2 regions of the Pseudarthrobacter kochi genome follow, and region 2 is predicted to be linked to the other one. Evidence: riboswitches for the same ligand, from Rfam matches in the RefSeq annotation. Region 2 holds a riboswitch; the other holds the start of a gene.
The links. A riboswitch is a leader RNA that binds a small molecule or an ion and turns the genes downstream of it on or off. The one in region 2 is predicted to bind cyclic di-AMP.

Region 1 (3,307 bases), on a different contig from region 2:
GGCCGGGAATGTGGAGGAATGGACGCTGACCAACACCAGCCCCATGGACCACCCCTTCCACCTGCACGTCTGGCCGATGCAAATCATCGAGGAAAACGGCCAAGAGACGAACACCCCCATCTGGCAGGATGTGGTGAACGTACCCGCAAACGGGCGCGTGAAGGTCAGGGTGGCATTCAAGGACTTCCGCGGCCGCTCGGCCTACCACTGCCACATCCTGGACCACGAGGACCTCGGCATGATGGGTGCCATCGAAGTCCGGTGAGAAGTCGCATCGGCCCACCCTGATGCCATCACTGCCTTCCACCGTTGGGAACAACTTCTGATGGAATCAACCGTGGGATGGGCTCAACGGAAAACTGCGATTCACCACCGGCGAGCCGCGAAGTGGGCCCAACTCAGACTGCAGAACCGGTCCCCATTCAAACCGCCATAAACAGGTAAAAATGTCAGTCTGAACGGAGCCCACCAGGACGGCCCGAACGGTATCCGCCTGAACGAAACATCGGACCGCAGACCCATCACAGCCCCGGTCCCGCTGGGCCGACGATGCCGAACCGCAGGAAGTCATGCCTGTCGCAAGAAGCCATCGTCCTCCGCAAGATCGGCACACGGCTCTTGAACGAATCCCGGTACCGTGATGCCGCGGGAGTGGGCGGACATATACCGAGCCACGCTGGTCCTCCCCGGCCCCTTCCTATTTCCCTAGCAAGGGCTCCCGGCGGTCCCTCTCGAGACATGAGCGGGTTTTCATCGAGGACCATTTGTTGGCACGATCAGTCCTCGATCTATCGCCTTGGGGCTTGGGCAATGAAGGATGCCGGATCGACGGTCTGTCCGTCGACCATGACCTCGAAATGGAGATGGCAGCCCGTAGAGGCACCTGTCGTACCGACCCCAGCGATCTGCTGCCCCTGCGCCAGGACTTGCCCGACGGAAACACCGATGCTAGCCAAGTGGTTATAGGTGGTTTTCATACTATTCCCGTGGTCGACGACAATCCGGTTTCCGCCGCCATACGGACTCCAGCCCGCCTCGGTCACCGTACCGGCGCCGGCAGCGAAAACCGGCGTCGCGCACGCTCCGGTCAGATCGATACCTGTGTGCATTTCCCTGGCTGCCCCGGTGATGGGGCTGACCCTCAACCCGAAGGGGGAACTGACCTTCATCGATGCCAGCGGTGCCCGCAAGCCCTTCGGCCCGGCCGCTGTGGCAGCGTCCACACTTGACCCCGCAGGGACTACAGACGCCGGGACCGTTCCCGCGGGCCGTTCCCGCGCAGCCGGTGCAGGAGCGGGCTGGGAGGTCACTGCCGGCTTGTCGAAGATCAGGACCGCGCCGGGCGCTGCCGAGACGGCGGCTCCCACGGGGGAAGCTGCGGTTGCGGCGGCCCGGTCCTGGGACGTGGAATGGGCACCCGGATCCGCGTGGGCGGCCGAAAGTGCAGTGAGGGCAATCATCCCCGTCACGGCGGCCGCGACACCCAGTTGTTGGCTGCGGAGCCGGAATGTCGGCTCCTGTAAAAATGGAACGCGGCGGGGTTTGGAGTCGGGAACGGCACGGCGACGGCCGTGGCTGGGCTGGGCAGACAAGATAGTGGTCCTCTCGACGCCGGCGAAGTTAGCTGTCGGATTCGGACGAGTGGACTGTCCGGCCGCTCTGCGGGTCGCGTTCAACGCGCGGTCGCAGGGTCGGCTTCACCCCAGGCGCATCATGGCACACCGTAAGTGGGTCCTCCGCCCCCGCCTTGAAGAGATCAAAGGTCACTGACCGCCGGCGGGGTTTGGCGAAGCGGTCGTATCCATACCCGTTGAGGGTATGTTTCTTCAAGCGTAGCGAACGGTTCGCATAAGTTACAAATTCGTTATATATGACCGGCGTCGATCACCGCAGGGAGCCAGCGCCCCGTGAGTCTGCGCTTGGGCGCCGGCTTCTGAACGCGCCTGATGGTTTGTAGCGGGTATTTGGCAGGATTGACTCAGGGCTGCTTGGCGCGGACTGCTGTGGCGCGGACTGCTGTCGCGCGGACGTCGAAAAAGCCATGGCTACAAGCCGGTCCAACTGAGGAACGCCCACCGGACCAGCCGACCCGCCCGACGGCTCTCGCAAACGAAGGATTTCAAGAACAGGTTGATTTGAGAATCGTGGTGTTCGCAGCGAGCTGTTGCAAACGGGCATCTTTCTGCGGAAAACCGCCGTTGGGACGAAAAGCCGAGCTCAGGGCCGGTCGTTCTCACAAATAGTTCTCAAAACGGTACAGGCGAACCAATGCGCCGGACTGAGTTTTGAGAAGAGAACACCCATGACCGCACACCGAATCGGCTGCGCCCGGGTCTCCACCCGGGACCATAACCTGGGCTTGCAGATCGACGCCCTGAAGAAGGCCGGATGCGACAAAATCTACGAAGACACGATCAGCGGCACCAAGTCTCACCGCCCCGGACTCGACCAGGCGCTGGACACCCTGCGCGACGGTGACACCCTGGTGGTGTGGAAGCTGGACCGTCTGGGTCGGAGCGTGAAAGACCTCCTGGACTTCGCCGGCGGCCTAAACAACCGCGGCGTAGGCTTCGTCAGCCTCACCGACGCGATCGATACCACCACGGTCTCCGGGCGCTTTTTCTTCAACGTAATGGCATCCCTGGCCCAGATGGAACGGGAGCTCATGGTCGAACGCACCCAAGCCGGACTCCGAGCCGCGCGCGAACAGGGACGAGTAGGTGGCCGCCAACGCATCATGACGGAAGCCAAGATCCGCTCAGCCCGCAAACTACTCAACCAGGGAACACCGCCCCGGGAAGTGGCCACGAGCCTCGGCGTCTCCGTCCCGACGCTCTACCGGTGGGTCCCGGCAGCAGGCGCGACGGGGGCTTCGACGCAATAGTCGCTGCTGTTTGGTGCAGGCGACTTCTGAAAACGACAGGTACGCGAAAGTATCCACACACGAGCAAAACGTTGACCTCCAGATCGATGCGCTGAAGGCAGCGGGGTGCAGCAGGATATTCACCGACCACGGTGTCTCCGGAACGAAGGCGAGCCGCCCGGAGTTGGACAACATGATGAAGTACTCACTCAACGAAGGTGACACCCTCGTCGTCTGGAAGTTGGACAGGATCGCTAGGAACACGAAGCACTTCCTGACACTCGTCGATGACCTGCAAGCGAACGGTGTCGAGTTCCGGTCGCTGTCGGACGGCATCGCTACGGGCGGAACGGTCAACCGAGCTTTCCTGACGGTGCTGAGCGCATTCTCCGAACTGGAGCACTCGACCATGTTGGAAAGAACTCACAATGGTCTCGCAGCAGC
Region 2 (3,307 bases):
GGGCCCGATTCCACGGTCAGGGTCAACCGGCTTGCCGAGCCCATCCAGGTGGAACCGGAACTGCTGGTCCAGCTCGATGAGGGCGGCATCCGCCCGGGCGCCCTGGTCTCGCTGGAGCGTGTGGGGGAGTACATCTCGGTGCGGGTCCCCGACGTCGAAGGTGCCCTGGAACTTCCGCCCGAGGTCGCGGCCCACGTCTTTGTTACCGTCAGTTAACAGGAGTTATCCCGGGACTGGGACTACCCATGAGTTGTGCACAGGGCCGATAACGGATTTATCTCTGGACGGCTTAATCGCCTATAGTTGATCACCAGTACCGATACCAAAGCGTTATCTGATCCGAAGCCGAGCTCTGCCAGCGGATCAGTCGCCGAATCACCTTCTGGCAGAGGCGGGGGAACCACTTCTGGCTGTTCAACAGCCTTGGGGTGAAGTCCGTCAGCGGCAAGCACACTCGACCGAGGGACTCCCCTGGATGCCCCTGCGCCTGGATGCTTGCCACGGCGGACCGGGTCTTTGATCTCTCTGACCCGAATCCGACAGCTAACTCCGCAGGCTTCTCCAGAGAGGAACCGTTCTTGACCACCCAGACCGCCAGGGGCCGACGTCGCGCGTCCGGTCCCGCCCCGGAGCCGCGTCCGGCCGTCGCCGTCATGGCAGACCGCCCCCGTGACGCGCACCGTGATGAACGACGAGGCCGCCGCAGCCCGTTCCGTCAGGTAACGGACTTTGCCGCCGCCAGCGGCGTTGGTCAAAAGGCCGGCATTGCGCTGGCCGCCACGGGTCTGGTCCTCACCGTCACTGTCCCCGCGACGGGCCCCGTGGTGGCCACGAACGCGGGTTCCTCCTCCGGATCCGTCTCGGCCGCCGTCCAGCCGGACGTCACCGCCGCCGAGGCCAAGATCGACTTCAACCGCACCGCGATCACCACCCAGGGTGACCCGGACGGAAAGCTCAAGCAGTTGCTGGGCGCCCAGTCCGTCGGCTCCATCACCCGGGCAGCCTCCTCGGGCAGCCTCGGCGCGCCCCTGGACCAGATGAAGACCGCGTCGCCCTTCGGCTACCGCGTCAGCCCCATCACCGGCGGCTCCGGGGAATTCCACCGCGGCCAGGACTACTCGGCCCAGTGCGGTACTGCCGTCCACGCTGCCGCGAGCGGCACCGTGACCTTCGCGGGATGGCATCCCTACGGTGGCGGAAACCGGGTGGTGATCGATCACGGCAACGGCCTGGAGACCACCTACAACCACTTGTCCTCGTCCAGCGTCAAGGTGGGCCAGCAGGTCTCCCGCGGCGATGTCGTGGCGCTCAGCGGCACCACCGGCGCCTCTACGGGCTGCCACCTGCACTTCGAGGTCATGGTCAACGGCGAAGTCGTTGACCCGACCGGCTGGCTCTGACAAAGCTGATGGGAAGCTCTCGCATTCTTGTGACACGCCGTGATCCGAATGTGACATTGGGCCCCGACTGCTGTACCGTTTGACCTACGCCAACTTTTCCGAAGTTGGCGCTCTTGAGTGGATTGCCTAGCTCTGCCACCGCTCAAGGTCCGTTCGCATTACATCGTCTGGCAGGGGCGGGGGAACCAATTTTGGTCTTCGCAAGAAGACCTTGGGGTTAAGTCGCAAAGCTTCCCAGGAAGCAGCGCGGCCGGGTGACTCCCATCCGAATCCGACAGCTCACCTCGCAGGCATTGGGAGAGGCTACTTTCGTGTCTTCACGCCACAATGCTGCGCGTCACCGCGCTTGCGCGGCTCTAACGAGTCCGCTGGAATCCAACCTCCGTGCCGCCCTTGCCGGCGCCCGGAACGGATCCCGCACCGCCGTCTCAATCTCTGCTGAGTCCGGCCCGCAGGCCATGCACCTGCATGCAGTTCCCGCTTTTGGCGCGTCTTCGCAGTACACCCTTCGCTAAGTAACCCATTTCGGGGCGATCCGGCGTACCCCCAAGATGCCGGAGCGTCCTCAGCCTGCGCCTGAAAAGCGCGGACCCAGGATCACGAAAGAGAGAACTTAATGACTACTCGTGCAAACGCACGGCACCGCGCCGAGGTCACCAAGACCAACTCGCTGGCCGTCATTGCCAAGGCTGTCGGCGACAACGCCGGCGGCATGGGCCGCCAGGCCGCAGTTATCGCTGCCGCTTCCGGCCTCGTCCTGACCAGCGGTATCGCAGCCAACGCTGCTGAGGCCAACGTCCAGCGCGAATCCACTTCGGCTTCCACGCTCGAAGTCCAGTCGGCCACCCCGGCGACCATCTCGGCAGCTTCAACCATCGCCATCTCCTACGAGAAGCCGGCCGTCACCACTTCTCCGGCGCCGGTCGTCGAGGCCCCGAAGCCCGTCGTGAAGGTCCAGGAGACTCCCGCGGCCAACACCGCCGACACCGCCAAGACCGCCAGCACCAAAGTCGGCGCCGCCGGCACCGCTGCCCCGGCCGTCGCCAGCGGCATGGGCGCCACGATCGCCGCCGCTGCCTACGCCCAGATCGGCGTCAGCCAGGACTGCACCGCACTCGCCACGAACGCTCTGGCTGCTGCGGGCATCAACTACCACGGCTGGCCGGCAGGTTACCTGTCCCTCGGCCGCACCGTGAGCGCCGCCGAGGCACAGCCGGGCGACCTCGCGTACTACCAGAACGGTGGCGCCGGCATGGCCCACATCGCTGTATACGTCGGCAACGGCATGGCCGTTCACGGCGGCTGGAACGGTGGAACCACGTCCCTGCAGACCGTCAACGTCGGCTCCGGCCCGGTCTTCATCCGCGTCGGCGGCTAAGACAGCAGCTGTAGCAAAGTAAGCAAAGCACAGGACCCCTGCCATTCGGCGGGGGTCCTTTGCGTTGCCGGGGCGTGAACTTCAGCCGACACAGGTCGCGGCAGGCAAAAAAAGATTCGGCGAATTGGCATGTCCATGTTTACTCTTGTTTTGTCGATCCATAGCCCGACTATGCAGAGGGCAGCCGGCCCTCGTGCCCCTGGCGGGTGCGGCCGTGAAGAGGTATGCGGATGCGCACACTCGTTCTGAATGCTGGATATGAGCCGCTGGCGGTTGTGACCTTCCGCCGGGCGCTCGTCCTTGTGCTGACTGGAAAGGCCAGTGTCGTGGCGGAAGGCGACGATCCCGTCGTCGGGCCGCAGGACGTCCTTGGCCGGCCGTCGGTGATTCTCCTGAATCGCTACATCAGGCCCCGGTACAACACGATGACGGCGGTGAGCCGCCGGGGAGTGCTCCGACGGGACGGACACCGCTGCGCGTACTGCGGCAAAGCGGCCCACACCATCGATCATGTCCAGCCCAAATCCAG

Region 1: it holds a riboswitch for cyclic di-AMP, as region 2 does, so the genes downstream of both, ACZY0Y_RS14255 (M23 family metallopeptidase) here and ACZY0Y_RS07180 (NlpC/P60 family protein) in region 2, are expected to answer to the same signal.

Annotation. Positions count from the first base shown of each region.
Region 1 covers NZ_JBVAYV010000030.1:11,525-14,831, forward strand. Annotated here, with positions in the region: gene ACZY0Y_RS14250 (multicopper oxidase family protein) at 1-265, shown strand, start outside; gene ACZY0Y_RS14255 (M23 family metallopeptidase) at 789-1,460, opposite strand; cyclic di-AMP (ydaO/yuaA leader) riboswitch at 1,598-1,772, opposite strand; gene ACZY0Y_RS14260 (recombinase family protein) at 2,303-2,884, shown strand; gene ACZY0Y_RS14265 (recombinase family protein) at 2,898-3,307, shown strand, end outside.
Region 2 covers NZ_JBVAYV010000009.1:78,185-81,491, forward strand. Annotated here, with positions in the region: gene ACZY0Y_RS07170 (iron-dependent transcriptional repressor DtxR) at 1-216, shown strand, start outside; cyclic di-AMP (ydaO/yuaA leader) riboswitch at 359-574, shown strand; gene ACZY0Y_RS07175 (M23 family metallopeptidase) at 579-1,400, shown strand; cyclic di-AMP (ydaO/yuaA leader) riboswitch at 1,538-1,707, shown strand; gene ACZY0Y_RS07180 (NlpC/P60 family protein) at 2,017-2,778, shown strand; gene ACZY0Y_RS07185 (HNH endonuclease) at 3,009-3,307, shown strand, end outside.